DNA from 4 places in the Mediterraneibacter sp. NSJ-151 genome. Region 2 is predicted to be linked to each of the others. Evidence: a T-box and tRNA genes for the amino acid it is inferred to sense, from the RefSeq annotation. Region 2 holds a T-box; the other regions hold tRNA genes.
What was found. The T-box of region 2 lies ahead of leuS (leucine--tRNA ligase). A T-box ahead of a tRNA ligase gene usually reads a tRNA of that ligase, here a tRNA-Leu.

Region 1 (4,217 bases), 180 kb from region 2:
GCTCATATAATAATTCGGCTACTTTTTGATAATTTGTTTCTGTAAAATCCTCCGGAGTAACATACTCCTCAATTATCTGGAACAACTTAGGCTGGTCAATCAACCATGTAAGCAAAATCTTCTGTGCTCTCTTATTCCCATCTTCCTTTTTTGATACTAAATCTTTATTTTGATTCAAATTTTTAGGGCGTTTCGTAGGACTTGCCAAACCTTCTTTAATCGCCGTCTTTGTGACAAGTTTTTGAAGACTGTCTGGGTTTACGCGATATGCTTTTGCAACAGCTTCTATATAGTTATTACGCTCCAGCTCATCCTCAAATTCTATTAAGCGTTTTGCTGTTTCCTGAAAAAAGGCTGTTTTTTCTTCTGGAGATTCCATATCATAATTCTTTGACAATATTTCCAAACTGAACATAAAGCCGTTCCTGGCATTTTCAATCCTTTTTTCAAACTCCTCTGCACCTAAATTTTTAATAAATTCATCTGGGTCCTTATATGGATCCATTCGGATAACTTTTGCTGCAATCCCAGCTTCTCTCATAATCGGAACTGCCCGAAGTGCTGCACGCGTACCGGCATCATCGCTATCATATGTAAGATATACTTCACTTACATATCGTTTGATCAATGAAGCATGTCCTGATGTCAACGCAGTTCCTAAAGACGCAACTGCATTCGTAAATCCTGCCTGATGAAGTGAAATAACATCCATATAACCTTCACAAACAAGGAAATATGATTTTCTCGATGTACGTGCCCGGTTCAGCCCATACAAATTTCTGCTTTTATCAAAAACAGCTGTTTCTGGGGAATTTAAATATTTTGGCTTTGCATCTCCCATAACCCGGCCACCAAATCCAATTACTCGACTATTTGCATCCATAATCGGAAACATAACACGATTCCAAAACTTATCATAAACTCCATTTTTTTCATCAATATTAATCAGCCCTGCCTGACGGATCAATTCTTCACTATACCCTTTACGTTTAAGATAATTGTACAGATCATTACTATACTTTGTTGCAAATCCAAGCCCAAAAGATTTTATGGTCTCTTCTGAAAGTCCTCTGTCTGTCAAATAATCATAAGCAACTGCACCGCGTTCAGATTTTAACTGAACATAATAATATTGTGCAGCAATCTTATTGATTTCCAACAAGGTCGCTTTCAAATCAGATCGTTCCTTTGCTTCTTTTGAATATTCTTCTTTAGGCAGTTCTACTCCTGCACGCTCTGCAAGATATTGAACCGCTTCAAGGAAAGAATAATTCTCATATTCCATAAGAAATGTAAATACTGTCCCACCAGCCCCACAACCAAAGCAATAATACATCTGCTTGTCTCTGCTTACAGAAAAAGACGGGGACTTTTCATTGTGAAACGGGCAAAGTCCAAAATAGGAACTTCCTTTCTTCTGAAGTCGTACATAATTGGAAATGACATCTACTATATCGTTTTTCATTCTGATTTCTTCTATTAGCTCTTCCGAATAATACATGATCTCCTCCTTTGTATACTCTCCATAATATTATATTCGACAAAACTTTCAAATTTCCTTTATTTTTTTATTTTTTATTTTCCCACAGTATTATTATATTCATTAGCTGTTTAACATTTCCTTATTTTTGTAATTTCAATAATTTTTCAAAAAATTTAAAAAAGTCAAAAAAATGTGTTGACATTCTTCTCAACTCATTGTATTATACTATTCGTGGCGTAAGTACAGCTACGAAAACAAAACAAGCGGAAGTGTCGGAACTGGCAGACGAGCAAGACTAAGGATCTTGTGATCAATGCGATCGTGTGGGTTCAAGTCCCATCTTCCGCATCTATTTCATAGATTATTTGTTTTATATGTACTTATTTACCATATGCGGAAGTGTCGGAACTGGCAGACGAGCAAGACTAAGGATCTTGTAAGCATTGCGCTTGTGTGGGTTCAAGTCCCATCTTCCGCATTTAATTTATCCCGAAAAGCACTGATAATTGCAGCGTTTTCGGGATTTTTTATTACTTAATTTAGCAAAAAGAGAAAAAAAGGGGCAGAGTTTTTTCTCTGCTCGTTTTTTATTCAACTATTTCATTCTTCTTGCTTTCCACTTCTGTTTTTACTACTTCATCTGGAATTATTTCTTTTTTGTCATCAGACATATGATTCACAATTTGTCGAGAACCTTTAAAAACTCTTCTTTTACCATCAGCCTTTGTATATCCAAGTATATATCTTCCATTCTCTACATCATTTTTCAAATATTGAACAGCATATCTCATATCATCAATTCCCAGTTGCACACTTGCCACACATTTTCCATCTTCGTCTTCAAAAAACCATGTCACTTCTTCCATCTTATTCCGGCCTCCTCATCTGTCTTGAACTTATATAAATTTTGGTATCCGCAAACAATCATATCTTTTTCTATAGATACCAGATAAATTAAACTCGTTTATATTATACATCATTTTCCATATGCATTACAAGACTGACATCATATAAGGTTGCCGACTCACATAGTGCGACCGGTAACCTATAATTTTACATTTCTTGTCAAATCTTCAATGGATACTCTAAAAAACGATGCAAGTTCTAGCAAAATATAAATATTAGGAACAGAGCGACCTGTCTCATATGCAGATAACGTCTGTCGGCGAATATTCAATTGTGCTGCAACCTCTTCCTGATTCATATCATTTATTTCACGTACTCGTCTTATATTCTTTCCAATTGTATTATTTAACATTTTCATCACCCGTTTATATTTTACCATTTGTTTCTTGATTCGTAGTATATTAATCCTATATTTGTTCTTTATACACTAAATGTGAGTATATTTATACTCTTATCTTGGATAGCACGATGGAAAATATTGGATAAAATAGATAGTATAACATGAAGGAGTGTAAAATTGTGCAGAATCGTGTAAAAGAACTTCGAAAAGAACGAAATATACTTCAAGAAGAATTGGCTGCAAAGCTAAATGTTTCTCAACAAACTATCAGCAGAATAGAAAACGGAACATCTTCTCTCCCAGCAGATATTTTAATTGATCTATCAAAATTTTTTGATGTATCTATTGACTACATACTTTGTTATTCAGATGCCCGTCACACCTTGGAATATCAACTAGAATGCAAGCAGGTGTCGGAGCGAAATTATCAATTATGTCGTGCATATGAACGTTTAGACAAAAGCAATCAAACTCTCATCTTTCAGCTTGTAGAGCAATTATCAAAACCAGAATAAAAAAGAAAGGGATCGAAAATCGAACCCTTTCTTTTTTTCTTCTGGTTGAAATTAAGCAAGTTTAGATTTAGCAACTTCTGCAAGTGTTGCAAATCCTTCTTTATCGTTTACTGCAAGCTCAGCAAGCATTTTTCTGTTCATCTCAACACCTGCGAGTTTCAATCCATACATAAATTTGCTGTATGAAAGACCATTCATTCTTGCTGCTGCATTGATACGAGCGATCCACAGCTGTCTCATCTGACGTTTGCGCTGTTTTCTTCCTGCGTATGCAGATGTAAGAGCTCTCATTACAGACTGTTTTGCAACTCTATACTGTTTTGAACGTGCTCCTCTATATCCTTTAGCAAGTTTTAATGTTCTATTGTGTTTCTTTTTTGCGTTCATTCCGCCTTTAATACGTGCCATTTCTTAATCCTCCTTCAATACTTTCAAATCTTACAGATATGGTAAAACTTTCTTCATGTTCTTTACGTTTGTTGCATCTGTGATTGTAGACTTTCTAAGATTTCTTTTTCTCTTAGTTGTCTTCTTTGTTAAGATATGGCTCTTGTAAGCTTTATTTCTTTTCAGTTTTCCTGTTCCTGTTGCTTTGAAACGTTTTGCTGCCGCTCTATTTGTTTTAATTTTTGGCATGATGATTTCCTCCTTTATCGTTGCTTCTGTTTTTTATTTTTAACGTTTTATAGTTAAAACCATGCTCATGTTCCGGCCTTCCATCTTTGCCGGCTTCTCGACTGTTGCTACATCCTCAAGCATAGCTGCAAAATCATCAAGAATATGCTTGCTCTGCTGTACATGTGCCATTTCTCTTCCTCGGAAACGAAGTGTAACCTTTACTTTATTTCCTTTTGTGATGAATTTCTTCGCATTATTCACCTTTGTATTCAAATCATTTGTATCGATATTCGGTGACAAACGCACTTCTTTAACTTCAACAGTCTTCTGTTTTTTCTTTGCTTCTTTTTCTTTT
Region 2 (4,217 bases):
TTTGCATTTCTATAGATAAAAACAACTCTCACTTTATACAAGTGAGAGTTGTAGGTATTGTCTGTTTTTATTATTTATTTTTGTACAATGTTAATGATTTTCTTAGGAACATAAATTTCTTTTACAATTGTTCCTGTCAATTTATCTGCAACAGCTTCTTTACCAGCTGCAATTGCGTCTTCCTTAGATGCATCTGCCGGAATTGAAATAACCGCTCTTGTTTTTCCATTAATCTGTACAGGAACTTCTATTTCGTCGTCTGCCATTTCTGTTTCATCATATACAGGCCAACCTGCTTTGAAGATTGTTTCTGTATGTCCGAGCTGCTCCCACATTTCTTCTGCAAAATGTGGTGCAAATGGTGAAAGTAATACAGCAATTGTTTCTAATGTTTCTTTGTCAATTCCACCTGTTTTCTTGGCAAGATCGATAAATTTGTTATTATACTCCATAAATCCTGAAATAACAGTATTTAAGCTAAATGTTTCAAGACGAGATGTAATATCATATACAAGTTTGTGACGAAGTTTTACCATCTCTTTTGTAGCTTCAACATTGGCTCCTTTACTATCCATCAATAAATTCCAGAGACGTTTCAAGAAACGGTTTACACCATCGATTCCTCTATCATCCCATTCTGCATCTAACTCAGGTGGTCCTACAAACAGTTCATACATTCTTAATGAGTCACATCCATAATCACGCACAAGATCATCCGGTGATACGACATTACCTTTTGATTTACTCATTTTGATTCCATTCTTACCTGTGATCATTCCCTGGTTAAATAATTTATGGAAAGGTTCATCAAAATCAACAACTCCGATATCATTTAAGAATTTTGTATAGAATCTGGAGTATAACAAGTGTAATACAGCATGCTCTACTCCTCCGATATACATGTCTACCGGAAGCATTTCATCCGCTTTTTCTCTTGAAACCAGTTCTTTATCGTTATGATTATCTACATAACGAAGGAAATACCATGACGAACCTGCCCACTGAGGCATAGTGTTTGTTTCACGTTTTGAATCTGCACCACATACAGGACACTTACAGTTTACCCACTCATCAATTGCTGCCAGTGGTGATTCACCTGTTCCTGTAGGTTCATAAGATTCTACATCAGGCAAACGAAGTGGAAGTTCTTCTTCTGGAACTGGAACGTTACCACATTTTGGACAGTGGATGATCGGAATAGGTTCTCCCCAATAGCGCTGACGTGAGAATACCCAGTCACGTAATTTGAAGTTCACAGTAGCCCGTCCGATACCGCGCTCTTCAATGATATGTGGAGCTTCTTTTTTCAGCACAGCTGATTCCATGCCATTCCATTCTCCAGAGTTGATCATTGTTCCAACAGCTTCTGTATATGCCTCTGTCATATTTTCAATTTCTTGTCCATCTTTTGCAATAACCTGAACAATTGGAATACCAAATTTTGTAGCAAATGCAAAATCACGATCATCATGTGCAGGTACACACATAATTGCACCAGTACCATAATCTGCAAGAACATAATCTGACAACCAGATTGGTGTCTTTGCTCCATTTAATGGATTAATTGCATAGCTTCCTGTAAATACTCCGGTTTTTTCTTTGTCCTGCATACGATCTACATTTGATTTCATAGAAGAGTCATAAATATATTTCTCTACTGCTTCTTTTGTTTCAGGTGTAGCTAATGATGCAGCTAATTCATGTTCTGGGGCAAGTACCATAAATGTTGCTCCGTGGAGAGTATCTGGTCTTGTTGTATAAACAGTGATTTTCTCGTCTCTTCCATCAATTGGAAAATCAACTTCTGCTCCGTAAGATTTTCCAATCCAGTCAGCCTGCATCTTCTTTACTTTTTCAGGCCAATCGAGTTTATCAAGATCATTCAGAAGACGATCTGCATAAGCTGTAATCTTCAGCATCCACTGACGCAGATTTTTCTTTGTTACCTCTGATCCACAACGCTCACACTTACCATTAACCACTTCTTCATTTGCTAAACCTGTTTTACATGAAGGGCACCAGTTGATTGGAAATTCCTTCTCATATGCCAAACCTTTTTTGAACATCTGAACAAAAATCCACTGTGTCCATTTGTAGAAATTAGGATCTGTTGTATTTACTTCCATATCCCAATCATACAATGCAGCAATTTCATTGATCTGGCGTTTGATATTTGTAATATTTGCCTCTGTTGATATTGCTGGATGAGTTCCCATTTTAATTGCATAATTTTCTGCCGGGAGACCAAATGCATCCCAACCCATTGGATGAACGATATAATATCCCTGCTGCAGTTTATAACGGCTCCATACATCAGAGATCACATATCCTCTCCAATGTCCTACATGAAGACCATTTCCTGATGGATATGGGAACATATCCAGACAGTAATATTTTTGCTTTTTATTTCCGTTATCATCCATTCTAGGATTTACCGGATTTTCTTCCCATTTTTCACGCCATTTTTTCTCAACGGCTTTGTGATTGTACACAATTTTCTGTGACATTATTATTCCTACCTTTCATATAAAATAAAAGCCTTTTCATCTCTATCATCAAGAGACGAAAAGGCTTACTTCCGTGGTACCACTCTTATTCATCCAACACTCTCTATAATGTCATGTCAGATGCACTCATTATATTCTATAACGGGAATACCCGCTTCTGTCTACTAGGTGATTCAACAGAAGAACTCCAAGATGAGTTCAAAGAATTCCATCTTCTGCCTCGCACCAACCGGCAGTTCTCTGTAAGACTTTCTTCTTCTACTAATTCTTATCTTCGTTTTTGCAATATTCTTCTTTATTATAAGAACTATTTATATAGAAGTCAAGTCATTTATCTAGGCATTCATTCGATTGAAATAGTCTTTTGTTTCCCTCACAACAACTCCACTTAATGTTAAAAGTGCAATTAAGTTTGGAAATGCCATTAATGCATTGAAAATATCTGCGATATTCCATACCGCTGCAACTGTCATATATGGTCCGAAAAATACACATAAAATATATAACCAGCGATAAGTTTTCACTGCTTTTTGGTTACGGTTAAATAAATACTCCAAACATCTTTCACCGTAATAGTCCCATCCAAGGATTGTTGTAAATGCAAAGAATACAAGACAAAGCATTAATGAAAAGGATGCAAATACAGATGGAAATGGTAAGCCCTGCTGGAATGCAGCCGTTGTAATTTCGACACCTTCAAGACCTGTATTCCAAGTTCCTGTTATTACAATAGAAAGACCTGTCATTGTACAAATTACAATTGTATCAATAAATGTTCCTGTCATGGAAACAAGTCCCTGACGTACAGGTTCTTTTGTTTGTGCTGCAGCTGCTGCGATTGGTGCACTACCAAGACCTGATTCATTTGAAAAGATACCTCTTGCGATTCCTTTCTGCATTGCTACAACCATTGTACCCATTGCTCCACCTGCAAGTGCACTTCCTGTAAATGCTGATTTTACTATTGTCACAATTGCACCCGGAATAGCTGTAATGTGTGTAACCATAATAATCAAAGCAAGTACCACATATAATACTGCCATAAATGGAACAACAACCTGTGAAACTTTTGAAATACGCTGGATTCCTCCGATTACAACCAAACCTACACAAACTGTAAGCACAAGGCATGAAATAACTGTTGCCCAAGAATATGTTCCACCAAACAAATTGACTGTATGAAGCATATCCGGGTCAAAGAAATTCTTAATTGCGGATGCAATACCATTTACCTGTGTGAAAGTTCCGATTCCGAATAATCCAACACCTGCTCCGAAAAAGGCAAATATCTTACCTAGCCATCTCCACTGTTTTCCCATACCATTTTCGATATAGTAAAATGGTCCACCCAGGACATGACCATTTTCATCTATCGTACGATATTTAATAGCCAGCAGGCCTTCTGCATACTTTGTAGCCATTCCAAAAAAGGCTGCAACTACCATCCAAAACAATGCTCCGGGTCCTCCGGCTGCAATTGCTGTTGCTACACCGACAATATTACCGGTTCCAATAGTTGCTGACAATGCAGTACACAAAGCTCCAAAACTTGTTACTTCTCCATGTCCGTCTTCTTCATTTTTCACCATGAATTTTAAGGCTTTTCCAAGATGTCGTACTTGTAATAGCCCTAATCGAACTGTTAATAGAAATCCTGTGATCAGGATTAGAATGATTAATGGAAGTCCCCATACGACTCCATCAAACCAT
Region 3 (4,217 bases), on a different contig from region 2:
AGATTGTTGGATTTGACAACTCTCCGATTGCCAGCGAGGCAATCCTTCCGATCACAACCATCGGCCAGCAGATTGATGTGATTGCAAAGACTGCCATGGATCTTCTTGTCCAACAGATGGAAGAGCAGAAAAAGCGTGTTCCCAAACCATTAGGTGAACCTGTTCATAAACAAATTGCCCCTGTATTAATTCGCCGTAATACAACAAAATAATTTATTTTTCATGATTGAGAACGTTGCAAATTTAACTGCTTTTAATATCACATGCAAATAGCTCAAACAAAAATTTTCTCCATCACTTCTCCAATCGGGGCTGAAATCGTCAAATTCGACCGCACAGCCCTTCCGGTCTCCGATTTATTGATCACTGCCAAATATTTTCCATTGAAGTAATCAATAAATCCGGCCGCCGGATATACGACCAATGAAGTGCCTCCGATAATCAACATATCTGCCTGGCTGATTGCATTTACAGCACCTTGGATCGTTGCAGAATCCAACCCTTCTTCATAAAGAACAACATCTGGTTTAATAATCCCTCCACATTTTTTACATCTTGGTATTCCATCAGAACTTTTCACATATTCCGCATCATAAAATTCATGACAATCCATGCAATAGTTCCTCATAATACTTCCATGTAATTCATATACCGTTTTGCTTCCTGCTGCCTGATGCAGTCCGTCGATATTCTGTGTTACAACTGCTTTCAGCTTCCCTGCCATTTCCAGCTCTGCAAGCTTTCTATGTGCCGCATTCGGCTTCGCATCCAGCATCATCATTTTTTCTTTATAGAATTCGTAAAAAGCTTCTGTATGCTGTATAAAAAAAGAATGACTCACTACCTGTTCCGGTGAATATTTATAAGACTGATGATAAATACCATCCGCACTTCTAAAATCCGGGATTCCACTCTCCGTCGATACTCCTGCGCCTCCAAAAAAGACAATATTCTGACTTTCATCTATCATCTTCTGTAACTGTTCTATTTCTTTCTCATACATCACATATCACCCCTTGTATTAATCTCCTGCACGTCTATAAAGTGCCCAACTTACATTACTCATCCAAAACATGACCTGCCTGAATGTGCTTATCTATTTTATCTTGCATACACTTCCAGATAGTCGCAGATGTTTCTTCTACTTTTTCATTTCTTTTATAAATTTGTGATTTCTTCACTTGATGCTCTGTCCAACTAATTCCACCAGCGGCATCATTTAACAATAATGGCTGGAAATTATCAAGCAAATGTGCATACTTCGCCTCTGCTGTCTCGTACGCTTCAAATTCTTCCCACAAGGCTTTTAAATACATTCCTTGATCTTCTGGTAACATTCCAAAAATATGGTCAGCTGCCTTTCTTTCTCGCTCATCCTTTGTTTTTGCACCTTCCTCATCATATGCATAGGTATCACCGGCATCAATCTCCACCAGATCATGGATCAGTCCCATCAACATTACTTTTGATACCTCAACCGGTTCCTCTGCGTATTCCTGAAGCAGGTATGCCATCAATGCGATATGCCAGGAATGCTCTGCATCATTCTCCTTGCGTGATGCATCTGAAAGCGGTGTCTGACGTATAATCTTTTTCACTTTATCAATTTCCAAAATAAATTGAAGCTGCTGCTCTAATCGATTCATCTTTTAAGCCTCCATTACTTTTCTAATAACTCTATCTTACTCCTTTTGTCGTATGCATGGCAACTTAAAAAGGAGAAATGATATCCTGTCAATATCACTTCTCCTTTTATGTATGTTCTTACACTTTTCTTATTTAATCTTACAGTTCAACTCTACCTGTTGTATCTCCGTTGATTACATAGTAAGCTGCTGAATCTTCTGGTTTTAAGTAAATCTTAACGTCTTTCAAATCGCCAACTTTATTCTTAAGAACTTTTGTCCAAACGTCTTTTACTTTCTGGAAGATTTCTTTTTCTGTATATTCTTTTCCAGCGAACTGAAGGAACATCTCTGTTTTTACTTCAGCTTTCTTTGCTGTTGTCTTCTTTGCAGGTGCTTTCTTTGCTGCTGTTTTCTTTGCAGGTGCTTTCTCTTCTTTTGCCGGTGCATCTACAAGAACTGCTGCTTTTGTCTCAATTCCTTTTGTTGTATCTTTCTGAGTTGAGATTGCCTTTGGAGCTGGTTTTGCTTCTACCTTCTTAGGTTCTACTTTTTTAGTCTCAACTTTTTTAACTTCTTCTTTTACTGTCTCTGTTGTCTTTGTTTCTTTTATAGAAGATGTTGCTGCCTCTGCTGTTGCCTCTGCTGCTGTCTCATTCTTTAACGCTGTCTGTTCTGCTGTCTTTAACGCTTTAGCTGCTTTTTGCTCTTTTAATGTTTTTCTTGCCATTACTTGTTCCCTCCTAATAAATATTCAAGTATTCTGACTCGATTTCATTTTTTGCTACAAGTGTTATTGTACCTCATTTTATTAAAAAGGTCAAAAAAATAACAATAATTTTTACATTCCTACTTTTTTTCTAAATTTTCTGATTTTTTATATTATTTGAACAAATTAACTTTTTTTATTTTTTTAGAGTTTTAGGGTTTACAAACTATCCAATTATTGATATACTATCACATGTCGAGCGGAAGTGGCGGAATGGCAGACGCGCTAGATTCAGGTTCTAGTGGGAGTTTATCCTGTGAGAGTTCAAGTCTCTTCTTCCGCACTAGGCAGAAACCCATGTGAATGCATGGGTTTTTTATTTTGCAGAGCCAGTAGGGACGGGGATTTCCGGCTTTTTTTCTATGAAAAAAGCCGGAAATCCCCGTCCCTATCTGGTTCACATTTTATCACGGTTCCAATATGCTTATCCAATCTCCATTGCGGAGCATCACTATCATCAGCCCAATACTCATCCAATGAAATAATCTTATCATTAACAATTTTAATAAATAACGTTACATGGAATGAAGCACTCTTATCCTTCGGATATACATTAGCAACTGTTACCAGTAAATTACCCATTTCTTCTGTTCTTTCAACCACTCCATTCCATTCTCCTTAAAATTCCGATTTTCATTTTCGCCAATTGGAAGTTAGCTATTTTTTCATTCCTTGCTTTGTAAAATGCTTATGCAACAAAAATTCTGTCGGAATAATTGTAAGCACCATAATTCCTAATTGTAAAAACACCAAATAAACAGAAATTATTTCAAAGTTTGTATTATCTTTCGTTAAAATCAAAATAAAAATCGATAGTATCACCAGGATAATTCCTAAAACAAAGTTTATCCAGCCCCAACACCTGTGTGCATATCTCCATGTTTCATCATTCATCCTTGACATAGTAGTTCAATATCCCGAACTCCCCTGCCGATCTTTAGGAGGCTTATCTTTCCACGTATATCCCAATATAATCATAGATAGCGGTACTAAAAGTGAACACACAGATAAAAATATAAACATTATAAAGTTCTCCTCTCAACTTCTGATTAATTTGCTCCAAAGACTGAAATTGTCATCAAATAAACCCTACCCATATTCCAACCGCTATAAGTATCATACCTAATATTCTTCCGATAAATCTCGCCTTTTTATTTCCAAATAAAGCCGTTGTTTCTGGAGTAGTAAATAATTGTTACTTTCTGCATAGCGTGTTTCCTAAAATGATAATTACCACGACATCAACCAAAATAATTCCCGATACAATATATACAAAAAATGCAGGTAAAATATTTTCAAACAAGCCCATAGTTAATAGAAGAATTGCTATAATAGACATTCCAATTCCCATTGTTCTGCATAACTTCTTTTCATTATATTTTTCCTTTTCTTCTTTTGAAGCTGTATTATATCCAGAAATGAACCAGCTTCCGTGTCCAGAAAGTAAAATAATAGAAAGTACAGCAAATATCACAAAGACAATCCACACTGTCCAATCAGAACCTGTTGCTAAATCTGATAATTTCATTTACAGTCTCCTCCTTAAATTCTGTTTTATTACTCATATGATATCATATTTTTCTTCAATTACATCCACCTAATTTTAAATACATTGCTATTCGGCTTGCTTCTGTAACCAGCATTCGTTTGATTTTCTCCTGCATTTTTCCCATTCCTTTTGAATCCCGGGCAGAGAATCATTCCATTGCTCTCTGTCAGGACATTATTCTTAAAATCAGGCTCAAAATGGGCAATTCCAGTTTCGCAGGCTACCTATATATAGCCTTTTCATTTTTGCTTGCAAAAAGCCTGATTTTTCAACA
Region 4 (4,217 bases), on a different contig from region 2:
CATCAAAGAAGTAGATGGACAGATGTTTATTTGTGCAGACCACGGAAATGCAGAGCAGCTGATCGATGATGAAACTGGAGAGCCATTTACAGCTCACACAACAAATCCGGTTCCATTTATTCTTGTAAATGCAGATCCTGCATACAAATTAAGAGAAGGTGGATGTCTGGCAGATATCGCTCCTACATTAATCGAATTGATGGGAATGGAACAGCCAGCTGAGATGACAGGTAAATCTTTACTTGTAAAATAATAAATAGACAAAAAATAAAAGGAGCAGAATTCTTATAATGGAATTCTACTCCTTATTTGTTGAGTATTAAAATATTTTCAGCCATGGCATCTTACTTTCTGTACATATATCCAGAAAAATTACCATTCATACATGCAAGCCCCTTGACAATTGTCTCACAATTTTCTGAAAAATATTTTTTGATTGAAGAAACTACTTTATTTAATAATTCTTCCTGATAGTTAAAAAATTCTTTTGACATTTCTGGTGTTAATGCAAAATCAAACATAATATATCTCCTTTTCTTATCTTACATAATTGTTTTGGAAAATTTCTTTTCCCTTGCTACGTGTATTATAATAGCATTACTCAAATAAATTGTTTAGATATGTTTTTGTGTAAAAAATAGGTCATTATTGACATTAAAAAGCCGAATAGGACGAATAGGGACGGGGTTTTCCAGCTTTTTCCATCGGAAAAGAGCCGGAAAACTCCGTCCCTATATGATGATTTTCAGCAGGAGCAGAAATAGTACAAGTAAAATACTAGGACGAACAATTTTAGCTCCACTTTTCATTACCATTCCTGCGCCAAGATAACCTCCAAGCATATTACAAAGGGCAGCAGCAATTCCAAGAGGAATAAGTACCTGCCCGTTTAAAAAGAATATGACTAAAGAAGTGATATTGGTTGTAAGATTAATAACTTTTGCCTGTGCATTGGCTGTTTTAATACTAAGTTTAGCAAATACAGTAAAGGCGATAATTAAAAATGTACCGGTTCCCGGACCATAAAATCCATCATACATTCCAATCACAAAAGCAGCAATGGAAGCAGTGAGATAAGTACGTTTATCAAGTGTAATAACATCGGTTTCATTATCATGGAACAGCTTTTTGTTTAGTACAAAAAACGCAGCAATCGGCAGAATGACAATCAGTACATGCATCATTATTTTTTCGGGAATAATCAGAGAAATATGAGCTCCGATGGCAGAGCCGATAATTGCCATAATAACGGATGGAACTGCTAATTTAAAATTTACCAGGCTATTCTTGATAAAGCGGGCGGTTGCAAGGGTAGTCCCGCAGGTTGATGAAAGTTTGTTAGTTGCAATCGCAGTATGGGTAGGAAGTCCGGCAATCAGATAAGCAGGAAGCGAGATCAGACCGCCTCCGCCGCCGATTGCGTCAACCAATCCAGCGAGAAATAAAAACGGACAGACAATCAGAAACATAGAAATCGTCGGTTCGATTGTAATAATGGTATTCATGAAAATTCTCCTTGTAGTAAAATAGATTTAGTGTCATAATCTGAATAGATGAACATGTCAAAGTATAGCATAAAGAAGGATAAAGTGTAAATATAAGTAGTTGGTTTGAAGTGTCTGGCAGCTCAAAAATTTGAGATTTTTTAATAAAAACATATTGAATTAAAGAAATTTTATGTTTTTTTGAAAAAAATTGAAAAAAATCAAAAAAAGCTATTGCAAAAGTAGAAATGATATGGTAAGATAAATCTCGGTTCGGAGTTAATACGAACCGCGAGCGGATGTGGCGGAATGGCAGACGCACAAGACTCAAAATCTTGCGTAGGTGACTACGTGCGGGTTCAAGTCCCGCCATCCGCATGAATCAAGACCTGAGAGCAGTAATTGTTCTCAGGTTTTTTATTGTTATGTATACGAAAAAAAGGTCCAATGGACCTTTTTTATTTTGCATATCATTCAAGTCGAACGTCCGTGAGACTTGACGCGTGATTCTGGTCAGCGAAGCTGACATATTCCTATCAGAATCACTGCGCATCCTCGCGGAGCGTTTATCTCAGTCGGAGATTGGACTCCCACTGAGACAAATTTGCTATTACTCACCACCTGAAGAGGTGGGAGTCTTCTCGACTGAGATAAACTATCTTTTTAAGAAATATCTAAATCAATCGGCTCATCCAGATGTTCAGAAACATATTTCCCATTTTTCTTTCGTTGTCGGACGCATTCAGTCAGAAGATATTCAATCTGACCATTCACAGAACGAAAATCATCTTCTGCCCAGGCTGCAATTGCGTCGTACAATTTGTTGGAGAGGCGCAGAGGGACTTGTTTCTTTTTATTATCCTTTTCAGCCATAATTAGTACAGGCTTCCAGAATTAATAATTGGTTGGGTGTCATGGTTACCACACAGAACAACCAGTAGATTAGATACCATAGCAGCCTTACGTTCTTCATCCAGTTCTACAACATCTTTTTCACTTAATTGATTAAGAGCCATTTCAACCATTCCGACAGCACCGTCAACAATCATTTTTCTTGCATCGATGATTGCAGAGGCTTGCTGACGTTGAAGCATAACAGCGGCAATTTCAGGGGCGTAAGCAAGATAAGTGATTCTTGCTTCAATAATCTCAAGACCTGCATCAGCCACTTTATTCTGAATTTCCTCGCGGATTCTCGCGGCAACAATCTCACTGGAGCCACGCAGACTTCCTTCATCTGCCTGACCATCCCCCGTTGTATCTACATCAGGTGCAGTATCATATGGGTAGATGCGGACAATATTACGAAGCGCACCATCACATTGCAGGGAAAGATATTCTTTGTAATTATCTACATTGAAAACAGCTTTCGCTGTGTCCACTACGCGCCATGTGACAGCAATCCCGATTTCAATTGGATTTCCGAGACAGTCATTAATTTTCTGACGGGAATTATTGAGTGTCATAACCTTGAGAGAAATCTTTTTGCTTGAAGATTCTTCTGATGTTCCGGTTGTAGAAATTCCTAAAATGTTAGAAAGATTTGCATTTTTCTTTGCATTATTATCAACATCACCACTCTGGCTTAATTTTGTTTTGGAAGCAGGATTTACACTTGTACAGAAAGGATTCACAAAATAGAATCCAGCCTCTTTAAGTGTCCCCACATAATTACCGAAAAGAGTAAGTACGAGAGCTTCCTGTGGTTTAAGGACTTTCAGACCGAGGAATGGAACCCATCCAATACTAAGCCAGATAATACTGATAATCAATACAGTAATAGCAGGTGCAGTAACTGAAAATCCCATGGATATAGCAGAAAAAATACATCCGGCAATTGCAATCATATAAAGGAAAGAAAAAAGCAGAAGCATTCCCATTCCATTCTTTTTAGTTGACAATATTTTCTCATTCATCTTGATTCCTCCTTTGAAATAGAATGAAATTCATTTGATATCATTATGATATCATCTCTTGCGAAAAAGTCAATATACTAAAAATAAAAGATTAATGGTAAGGGATAAGAGTCATTAAAGTTGTCGATACTTTTGAGGCGTAGATCCTTTCAGCTCTTTAAATTTTCGAATAAAATAACTTACATTTTCAAATCCGCAGTCCAAACTAATCTCCAGTACGCTCTTAGTAGTATCTCGCAACATTTCACAAGCTTGTTCGATACGGTATTGAATCAGGTATTTCATTGGCGGCATACCGGTGATATCTTTGAAAAAACGGCATAGGTATTGGCTGTTACATTCCGCAATTTCAGCAAGGTTATCTAAAGAAATATGTTCAGGATAATGCAATTTCATATAGGAAACAAGTTTTTTGTAGCGTGCAATTTTCTGGCGTTCACAGGATGAAAGTGTATCGTTTTTCTGAAGAAAAAAATGATGCAAATACATCGTGCTCATCAATTCCAATAACTGCAACTTACAGGAAATATACCAATTTTCAGTTTGTAAGAGAGAATCATGCAAAATTTTTTGAATCCGTGGATAAAGCACAGGATAAAGAGCATCATTTGGGTGTAATACGTGAGGAAAAATATTATCATGGTTTATAAATGGCTGCAGGATATCTGTCTGCAATGCATCAGAATATTGAAAAGCCAAAAGCTCAGGATTGAAAATGAATACGTCGTGTATGGTGCCTTTTTTTAACCCGGTGATTTGATGTAAATCCCCACTATTTAAAAAAGCAATATCACCTTCGTTTAATATATATTGCTCC

Region 1: it has a tRNA-Leu gene. The T-box ahead of leuS (leucine--tRNA ligase) is inferred to sense a tRNA for this amino acid. The anticodon was not compared.
Region 3: it has a tRNA-Leu gene. The T-box ahead of leuS (leucine--tRNA ligase) is inferred to sense a tRNA for this amino acid. The anticodon was not compared.
Region 4: it has a tRNA-Leu gene. The T-box ahead of leuS (leucine--tRNA ligase) is inferred to sense a tRNA for this amino acid. The anticodon was not compared.

The regions. Positions count from the first base shown of each region.
Region 1 is NZ_JAKVPP010000003.1:14,601-18,817, reverse strand. It holds gene dnaG (DNA primase) at 1-1,501, opposite strand, end outside; tRNA gene LQE94_RS03495 (tRNA-Leu) at 1,747-1,831, shown strand; tRNA gene LQE94_RS03490 (tRNA-Leu) at 1,877-1,961, shown strand; gene LQE94_RS03485 (hypothetical protein) at 2,071-2,349, opposite strand; gene LQE94_RS03480 (helix-turn-helix transcriptional regulator) at 2,529-2,741, opposite strand; gene LQE94_RS03475 (helix-turn-helix domain-containing protein) at 2,909-3,244, shown strand; gene rplT (50S ribosomal protein L20) at 3,296-3,652, opposite strand; gene rpmI (50S ribosomal protein L35) at 3,683-3,880, opposite strand; gene infC (translation initiation factor IF-3) at 3,920-4,217, opposite strand, start outside.
Region 2 is NZ_JAKVPP010000003.1:195,548-199,764, forward strand. It holds gene leuS (leucine--tRNA ligase) at 75-2,507, opposite strand; T-box leader at 2,556-2,791, opposite strand; gene LQE94_RS04310 (alanine/glycine:cation symporter family protein) at 2,843-4,217, opposite strand, start outside.
Region 3 is NZ_JAKVPP010000017.1:61,015-65,231, forward strand. It holds gene LQE94_RS14535 (LacI family DNA-binding transcriptional regulator) at 1-212, shown strand, start outside; gene LQE94_RS14540 (NAD-dependent protein deacylase) at 275-1,003, opposite strand; gene LQE94_RS14545 (HD domain-containing protein) at 1,059-1,646, opposite strand; gene LQE94_RS14550 (DUF6465 family protein) at 1,786-2,355, opposite strand; tRNA gene LQE94_RS14555 (tRNA-Leu) at 2,594-2,677, shown strand; gene LQE94_RS14560 (hypothetical protein) at 2,755-2,997, opposite strand; gene LQE94_RS16485 (SdpI family protein) at 3,052-3,297, opposite strand; gene LQE94_RS14570 (DUF3784 domain-containing protein) at 3,590-3,922, opposite strand.
Region 4 is NZ_JAKVPP010000015.1:45,801-50,017, forward strand. It holds gene gpmI (2,3-bisphosphoglycerate-independent phosphoglycerate mutase) at 1-253, shown strand, start outside; gene LQE94_RS13590 (hypothetical protein) at 345-521, opposite strand; gene LQE94_RS13595 (sulfite exporter TauE/SafE family protein) at 732-1,505, opposite strand; tRNA gene LQE94_RS13600 (tRNA-Leu) at 1,780-1,862, shown strand; gene LQE94_RS13605 (PTS ascorbate transporter subunit IIC) at 2,148-2,357, opposite strand; gene LQE94_RS13610 (SPFH domain-containing protein) at 2,360-3,400, opposite strand; gene LQE94_RS13615 (helix-turn-helix transcriptional regulator) at 3,515-4,217, opposite strand, start outside.